2 regions of the Pseudomonas sp. LjRoot277 genome follow, and region 2 is predicted to be linked to the other one. Evidence: riboswitches for the same ligand, from Rfam matches in the RefSeq annotation. Region 2 holds a riboswitch; the other holds the start of a gene.

Region 1 (4,417 bases), 830 kb from region 2:
CGCCGGTTGAATGCCGACGAAGGTCAGGCCAAAGCGCAGTCCGGCAATCATCATTCGCCCGCCACGGCACATCGGATCGCTTTGCGGCGAGCCCCATCGTTCCAGCACGGCCTGCCGATTGGACTCGGGCAAGGCGTTGAACATCAGGTTGTAGTCGTCCATCGACAGGCTTTGATGACACGGACGTTGGTCGAGGGTTTCGAGGTCGTTGCTGACGCCACCCAGCAACTGCTGGATCAACGCGGTGCCGCTATCAGGCAACTCGGCCGGCAGCGGATAACCTTCTTTATGCAGCGCACGCAGGATATTCAGCGCGGCGGCCGGGGTGTCGAGACCCACGCCATTGCCGATGCGACCATCACGGGTCGGGTAGTTGGCGAGGATCAGGGCGATGCGTTTTTCAGCATTGGGCACCCGCGCCAGATCGATCCAGCGTCGCGCCAGTTCGGCGACAAAATCCATACGCTCCGGTTGTGGCCGATAGCAGACCACATCGGATTGGCTGCGCTCACTGCGCCAGGCCAGGTCTTTGAAGCTGATCGGTCGGCTGATGATCCGCCCGTCCAGTTCCGGCAGCGCGATGTGCATCGCCAGATCGCGCGGACCGAGGCCTTGTTCGCTGGCGCGCCAACCGGGTTCGTTGTCCTGGGCGCAAATCGCCTGGATCACCGGGATGTTGCGGCGAAACGGTCGCAAGTGCGGCGCTTCGGGACTGGATTGAGCGAAACCGGTGGTGTTGAGAATCACGCCGGCTTCGACTTCGTCCAACAGGTCCTCGACCACCGTCAGGCAGCCGGGTTCTTTCAAACTGGCCACTGCAATCGGCAAAGGATTCAACCCTGCCGCCTGCAAACGCTGGCAGAAAATATCGATGAAACCGGTGTTGGCCGCCTGCAAATGCGAGCGGTAGAACAGCACCGCCGCCACCGGTTGATCGGCCTGCCAGTCGGCTTGCCAATCCTTCAGTTCAGCGGGGCTTTTTTGCGGGTGGTAGATCGCCGTGCGCGGCAGGGTTTGCGGCTCGGCCCAGGCGTAGTCGCGATCCAGCCAACGATTGGCAAGGCAGCGGAAAAAATCCAGGGCATTGCTCATGCCGCCCTGACGCAGAAACTGCCAGAGCCGATCGCGGTCTTCCGCACCCACCGTGCTTAGCTCGCTGAGTTCAGGGTCCGGGCGGTCATCGCCTGGCACCAGAATCAGCTGCACACCGCGCTCCGACAGTTGCACCAGTTGCTCGACGCCGTAACGCCAATAGGCGATGCCGCCGTGCAACGAAATCAGAATCACCTTGGCGTGGCGCAGCACTTCGTCGAAGTAGAGATCGACCGAGGCGTGATTCTGCACCTGCATCGGGTTGGCCAGGCGCACGCTCGGGTAATCGTCGGGCAACTGCTGCGCCGCTTCGGCGAGCAGCGCGAGGCTGGAATCGCCGCTGCACAGGATCACCAGCTCGGCGGGGGTTTGCCCTAGGTCGGCAATGTTGTCATCCGACACGAAACCGCCGGGCTGGGTCCTGAGCAGGTGCATGGCTTAAACGCTGAGCGCGGCGCGCAATTGCGTTTCGAGCAGCGCGGCATCCAGCGCCTGACCGATCAACACCAGACGCGTGGTGCGCGCTTCATCGGCGCCCCACTGACGGTCGAAGTGCTTGTCGAAACGTGTGCCCACGCCCTGGATCAGCAAGCGCATCGGCTTGTTCGGAATCGCCGCGAAGCCTTTGACGCGCAGGATGCCGTGCTGGACCACCAGTTGGGTCAGCGCGTCCAGCAGCAGACTTTCGTCGGCTTGCGGCAGTTCGATGGAGATGGAGTCAAAGGCATCGTGGTCGTGATCGTCTTCGCCTTCATGGTGGTGATCGTGATGGCTGTGACGGCTGTCAATGTGTTCTTCGGAGCCGGCGCCGAGGCCGATCAGCACGTCCAGTGGCAGACGACCGCTGCTGGCTTCGATGACTTTCACCGCGGGCGGCAGTTCTTCAGCGACTTCCAGGCGCACACGGGCCAGGTCTTCGGGGCTGATCAGGTCGGCCTTGTTGAGGATCACCAGGTCGGCGCTGGCCAGTTGGTCGGCGAACAGTTCGTGCAGCGGCGATTCGTGGTCCAGGTTCGGGTCGAGTTTGCGCTGGGCATCGACCTGGTCCGGGAAAGCCGCGAAGGTGCCGGCGGCAACCGCTGGGCTGTCGACCACGGTGATCACCGCATCAACGGTGCAGGCGCTGCGGATTTCCGGCCACTGGAAGGCTTGCACCAACGGTTTTGGCAGGGCCAGGCCCGAGGTTTCGATGAGGATGTGGTCGAGGTCGCCGCGACGGGCGACGAGTTCGCGCATCACCGGGAAGAACTCTTCCTGAACGGTGCAGCACAGGCAGCCGTTGGCCAGTTCGTAGACGCGGCCGTTGGCTTCTTCTTCAGTGCAGCCGATGGAGCACTGCTTGAGGATTTCGCCGTCGATGCCCAGCTCGCCGAACTCGTTGACGATCACCGCAATGCGACGGCCCTGAGCGTTGTCGAGCATGTGCCGCAGCAAGGTGGTTTTGCCCGAGCCGAGGAAGCCGGTAACGATGGTGACGGGGAGTTTGGCCAGTGTTTTCATCGGATGCCCTTTGGCAAGGTGGCGGGCATACGGGACGACAATCGCTGCGACGGATGTGCGCGCGCAAGAGTTCCGCCACCGGATCACCCCGCCCGGTTGTAGTGAGAATCTGTGTCGAGGCAGGTCTCCTGGCTGACGGTGTGCCGGGTTTGTGGGCCTGGCATTCGCTGCGCCTTCCCGCGAACCCGTTGCACAGGGTTTGCAGTGGCGTGGCAGCGAACATCACCGTTCACAGTTGCGGGGGCAGCCGCGGCATCGACCGCGTTCCCTTCTTAGCTTCGGCAGACGCCGAAGAACCTCGAAAGCGCAAGGCTACGCATCGTGTGGGGGCGGGTCAATGTTCACCTGAGTTCTATGGCGCCCCCTTCGCGAGCAAGTCGAATCGTCGCACCGCCGCTCCCACAGGGGAATGCATTCCAAATGTGGGAGCGGGCTTGCTCGCGAAGGGAGCGCCGCAGTTTCCAACTGAGAACCCTTGCCAATTGACGTCCAACCCCCGCCCATGCTCTCCTACACGCCTTGTTACGGGTGCCCTTCAGAGGGTGAAACGGGAAACCGGTGAATCATGTGCTTTACTCTAAAGTCATGTCAGTCCGGTGCTGCCCCCGCAACGGTAAGCGAGCGAAGCGTCAGATCCACTGTGCCAGCAGTTCGGCATGGGAAGGTGATGCTTGCAGGTCAAGGCGAAAGCCAGTGCCCCTCGTGAGCCCGGAGACCGGCCCGCAACACAAAGTGACCATTACGATCACTGAATAACAAACCCGCGGTGGGCGGGCGCTGTTTGAACCTCTGCGTGCCCGACTCGCAGGGGTCTTCCATGCGCTCTAAATCACCCGCTGACAGACCAGAGGGAAGCGCCATGTCGATCATCAGCAGCACCGGCAGCAACACCGATAAGAGCACCGCCAGCACCACCAACACCCTGACTCAACGCCTGACCGCCGCCGTATGTGCGTCGATCCTGGGTGCCTGCCTGGTGTATTTCGCCGGTTTCTCGCACATCGAAGCGGTGCATAACGCCGCGCACGATACCCGCCACAGCTCCGCATTCCCGTGCCATTGAGACCTGATGACATGATCAAGCGTATTGCGCAAACCGCAGGGTTCACCGGGCTGCTGGCCGCCCTGTTGCTGACCCTGCTGCAAAGCTTCTGGGTGGCGCCACTGATTCTGCAGGCCGAGACGTTCGAAAAATCCGAGCCCGCCGCTGTTGAAGTTCACGAACACGCCGCAGGTGCAGTCGCCGCTCACACCCACGATGCTGAAGCGTGGGAACCGGAAGACGGCTGGCAGCGCGTGCTGTCCACTACCGGCGGCAACCTGGTGGTAGCAGTCGGTTTCGCGCTGATGCTGGCCGGTCTTTACACCTTGCGCGCTCCGACCAAAACCTCCCAAGGCCTGCTTTGGGGTCTGGCCGGTTACGCGACGTTCGTGCTGGCACCGACCCTCGGTCTGCCGCCTGAGCTGCCGGGCACTGCCGCGGCTGATTTGGCGCAACGGCAGATCTGGTGGATCGGCACGGCTGCCTCCACCGCAGTTGGCATCGCATTGATCGTGTTCAGCCGTCACTGGCTGATGAAAGTGCTCGGCGTAGCAATCCTGGCCGTTCCTCACGTGATCGGCGCACCACAACCGGAAGTCCACTCGATGCTGGCTCCGCAAGCCCTGGAAGCTCAGTTCAAAATCGCTTCGCAGCTGACCAACGTGGCATTCTGGCTGGCCCTGGGCCTGATCAGTGCCTGGTTGTTCCGCCGCAAAAGCGATGGTCAATACCACGCATGACTGAGATCAGCACAGCGCCGACTTTAGTGGTCGGCCTGGGCTG
Region 2 (4,417 bases):
ACTCGGGCTCGACGGTGCCACCGCTGAAATGACGCATGTCGCGGCGTTCGCTGATGGCTCGGTAGACCGCCGCGCGTTCGGCTTCGGAAAATGCGTTGTCCGTCATGGCCTCTTCGCGAGCAAGCCCGCTCCCACATTGGATGGCGTGTTGCCTGACGAAACGCAGTCAACTGTAGGAGCGGGCTTGCTCGCGAAGGCGTCCTCAAGGTCAGGCGCAAACAGCGCGGCAATCGCCGATGGATTGGACGGAAAATAAAAGTGCACATAAGAGGCCGTCATCCGCCCTTCACGATAGACCGCCTCCGCCCCTCGCCCACCGTTCGGGCTCAAGCCACGAGCAATCGGCTCAAGCTCGGTACTGGTCAGCGAATGGTGATAGGTGTGTCCGCGCAACGAACCTTCCGGCAACTCGACCGCCTGCAACGCCAACGCGGCCAGACGCTTTTGCATCACCGCATCACCGGCCAGCAAGCCGACCAGTTCAGCGCGAGTGCCCTCGACATCGGTCAACGAATCGAGCAGATACAGCATGCCGCCGCACTCGGCCAACAACGGTTTGCCCGCCGCATGATGAGCGCGAATAGCGTCCAGCATCGTGGTGTTCTGCGACAGCGCCACATGGTGCAATTCGGGATAACCGCCCGGCAGATAGAGGCTGTCTGCCGGCGGCAATTGCGCGTCACGGATCGGCGAGAAAAACGACAATTCGGCGCCCATGGCCCGCAGCAAATCCAGGCTGGCGCCGTAGGTGAAGGCAAACGCTTCGTCACGGGCCACGGCAATTCGCACACCGGCCAGCAACGGCTCGGCTGCGATCACATCAGGCGCGGCGAATTCCACTGCCGGTGGCAGCGCGACCTCGCAGCTGCTGGCCAGTGCATCGGCCGCTGCATCGAGGCGCAGATCGAGATCGTTCAACTCACTGGCCTGAACCAGCCCGAGGTGTCGACTCGGCAATTCGATCCCGGTTTCCCGGGACAAGGCACCGTACCAGCGCAAACCTTCAGTGAGACTACCTTCCAGTAATTGCGCGTGACGCAGGGTGCCGACGCGGTTGGCCAGCACACCGGCAAACGGCAAGTCCGGCTGATAGCGCGCCAGCCCCAACGCCAGTGCACCAAAGGTCTGCGCCATGGCAGTGCCGTCGATCACACCCAGCACCGGTACACCGAAATGTCGCGCCAGATCAGCGCTGGACGGCGTACCGTCGAACAGACCCATGACGCCTTCGATGAGAATCAGATCGGCTTCGCCGGCGGCTTCCCACAACAGTCGACGACTTTCCTGCTCGCCGACCATCCACATGTCCAGTTGATACACCGGCGCACCGCTGGCGCGCTCGAGAATCATCGGGTCGAGGAAGTCCGGGCCGCATTTGAATACGCGCACCTTGCGCCCCTGATTGCGATGCAAACGGGCCAGTGCGGCGGTGACGGTGGTCTTGCCCTGACCGGAGGCCGGCGCGGCAATCAACACCGCCGGGCAATGACGTGGCTGACTCACAATTCGACGCCTTTTTGCGCTTTGATCCCGGCCTGGAATGCGTGCTTGATCACGCCCATTTCGGTGACGGTGTCGGCCAGTTCGATCATCTCCGGCTTGGCGCCGCGACCGGTCACCACCACGTGCTGCATCGGCGGACGGGCCTGCAAGTCGCTGAGCACCTGATCGAGATCCAGATAACCGTGCTTGAGCGCAATGTTCAATTCATCCAGCACCACCAGGCCGATCGACGGATCACGCAGCAATTCGCGGGACACCGCCCACGCGGCTTCAGCGGCGGCGATGTCACGCTGGCGATCCTGGGTTTCCCAGGTAAAGCCCTCGCCCATCACATGAAAACGCACCTGTTCCGGAAAGCGACGGAAGAACAGTTCTTCGCCGGTGCTGCTGCGCCCTTTAATGAACTGCACCACGCCACACTGCATGCCGTGCCCCATGGACCGGGCGAGCATGCCGAAGGCCGAACTGCTTTTGCCTTTGCCGTTGCCGGTCAGCACCAGCAGCAGGCCGCATTCATTCGGGGAATTGGCGATGCGTTCGTCGATCACGGCTTTTTTGCGCAGCATGCGCGCCAGATGACGTTCGTCACGATCGGGGGTATCAGTCATGGGGGAGCTCTCCGTTGAGGCTGGATAACGGCGGGCAGGCACAAGAATAGACGGCAAAAAGCCTGGCATCGCCCACCGTGATGCCGCTGGATGGATCAGGCCGGTCTCCGGGCTCATGAGCGGCGTTTCGCCTGACTGCGCGCCTTCCCATGTCATACGACACAGTGGCTCAAGGCGCAGTCTTCACTCATTTACCGTTGCGGGGGCAGCGCCGGGATCGTGAGCCTTCATCAATTGAAGAGAATCACTCACCGGCTTCCCTGTTTCACTCTGTCGACCAAGGTCACAGAGCACCTGAAACAAGCCGCGAAGGTTAGAGGGTTGGGGATGGAGCGTCAATTGAAGACGGGCGGCCTGCGAGCGATTAACTGCCGTCGATCAATTATCTGACGCCAATCTTGTGCCACACTCTCAGCAGTGATATCAAAGAGCCACAACCTCACAACACAAATAACAAGGGTGAGCCACATGCAAGGCATGATCATCAGCAATCCGAAGCTGGAATTCCTGCGCCCGGTGCTGGAACGCTGGTTTGACTGTATCGACCGCTACAACGCCGTGCGCGGCGATAACGACACGCCTTACTGGTTCGACGAAAAAGCCAACCTGAGCCTGCTGTCCGCCGCGGCCTGGATGGCGGAAATGGTCACGCTGCAACAAACACCGACCCGCAAACAGACCGAAGAAGGCGAACGCAATGGCCGCGCCGACCTGTTTATCGCGACCACCGAAGAACGCGCTTACCTTCAGGCGACCCAGCGCTGGCCACGCGTCAACAGCCTGAACCTGACTCAAGCATTGCAGGACATCACCAGCGACGCCAAGCGCATCAGCTACGCCAGCGACCTGAAACTCGGCTGCCTGTTTGTCGCGCCACAAAAAGCCCAACAAAGCTCCACCCCGGAAGAACTCCAGGACATGGTCGACGACCTGCAAAAGGAACACACCTGCGCGGTGGCCTGGTACTTCCCCTATGCCTATCGCAAGTTGCGCAACGAAGCCGGCAATTATCACCCGGGCATAGCCGTGCTGTTCAAGGAAGCCCGCGGCTGACCCGTTGAACCATCGCGCACCTGCGCTTCTCTATTGAATAGGTCAATGCATTCATAGGGAAGATCAGCATGCGCAAGCCCCAGCTCGCTCTCGTCATCGTGCTCGCCGGAGGGCTTGCGGCCTGTGGTGAAACCGCCAGGCTGCAAGTCTCCGACGGCACCGGCCCGTCGCCCAAGCTGCCAGAACCGAACAAAACCCTGATCCCGACGGTGAACATCGCCCCGGCGATCGGCTGGCCGGACGGTGCGAAACCGATCGCCGCGACAGGGACTCAGGTGGCGGCTTTTGCCGAAGGTCTCGATCACCCGCGCTGGCTCTACGTGCTGCCCAACGGCGACGTGCTGGTCGCCGAAACCAACGCACCACCCAAACCCGATGACGGCAAAGGCATTCGTGGCTGGGTCATGGGCAAAGTCATGGGCCGTGCCGGCGCCAAAGTACCGAGCCCGAACCGCATCACGCTGCTGCGGGACAAGGACCACGACGGCATCGCCGAAACCCGCACGGTGTTCCTGGAAAATCTCAACTCCCCCTTCGGCATGACCCTGGTCGGCAATGACCTGTACGTCGCCGACACGGACCGCTTGCTGCGCTTCCACTATGAAAACGGCGAGACGGCGATCAAGTCACAGCCGATGAAGGTGATCGACCTGCCGGGCGGTACGCTGAATCACCACTGGACCAAAAACGTCATCGCCAGCAAGGACGGCAGCAAGCTGTACGTCACGGTGGGCTCCAACAGCAACGTGGCCGAAAACGGCATGGACATGGAAGAAGGTCGCGCAGCGATCTGGGAAGTGGATCGCGCCACCGGCAACCATCGAATCTTCGCCTCGGGGATTCGTAATCCCAACGGCCTGGCCTGGGAACCTCGGAGCGGCGCACTGTGGACGGCGGTCAACGAGCGCGACGAGATCGGCAGCGACCTGGTGCCGGATTACATCACATCAGTGAAGGACGGCGGGTTCTACGGCTGGCCTTACAGTTATTACGGTCAGCACGTCGACATCCGCGTCGAGCCGCAAAACCCCGTCCTGGTGGCCAAGGCCATTGCGCCGGACTACGCGGTCGGCCCGCATACCGCCTCGTTGGGCCTGACGTTTGCTGAAGGCAACAGACTGCCGGCGCAGTTCAAGGAAGGGGCATTCATTGGCCAGCACGGCTCGTGGAACCGTAAACCGCACAGTGGCTACAAAGTGATTTTCGTACCGTTCAGCGCAGGGAAACCGGCCGGACAGCCGGTTGATGTCCTC

The links. A riboswitch is a leader RNA that binds a small molecule or an ion and turns the genes downstream of it on or off. The one in region 2 is predicted to bind cobalamin.
Region 1: it holds a riboswitch for cobalamin, as region 2 does, so the genes downstream of both, cobW (cobalamin biosynthesis protein CobW) here and cobO (cob(I)yrinic acid a,c-diamide adenosyltransferase) in region 2, are expected to answer to the same signal.

Annotation. Positions count from the first base shown of each region.
Region 1 is NZ_CAXURI020000001.1:2,777,632-2,782,048, reverse strand. Features, by position in the region: gene cobN (cobaltochelatase subunit CobN) at 1-1,527, opposite strand, end outside; gene cobW (cobalamin biosynthesis protein CobW) at 1,531-2,592, opposite strand; cobalamin riboswitch at 2,694-2,908, opposite strand; cobalamin riboswitch at 3,102-3,330, shown strand; gene ACSQ87_RS13235 (CbtB domain-containing protein) at 3,452-3,655, shown strand; gene ACSQ87_RS13230 (CbtA family protein) at 3,667-4,374, shown strand; gene ACSQ87_RS13225 (cobalamin biosynthesis protein) at 4,371-4,417, shown strand, end outside.
Region 2 is NZ_CAXURI020000001.1:1,952,197-1,956,613, reverse strand. Features, by position in the region: gene bluB (5,6-dimethylbenzimidazole synthase) at 1-106, opposite strand, end outside; gene ACSQ87_RS09320 (cobyrinate a,c-diamide synthase) at 103-1,503, opposite strand; gene cobO (cob(I)yrinic acid a,c-diamide adenosyltransferase) at 1,500-2,111, opposite strand; cobalamin riboswitch at 2,193-2,424, opposite strand; gene ACSQ87_RS09310 (hypothetical protein) at 2,580-3,164, shown strand; gene ACSQ87_RS09305 (PQQ-dependent sugar dehydrogenase) at 3,233-4,417, shown strand, end outside.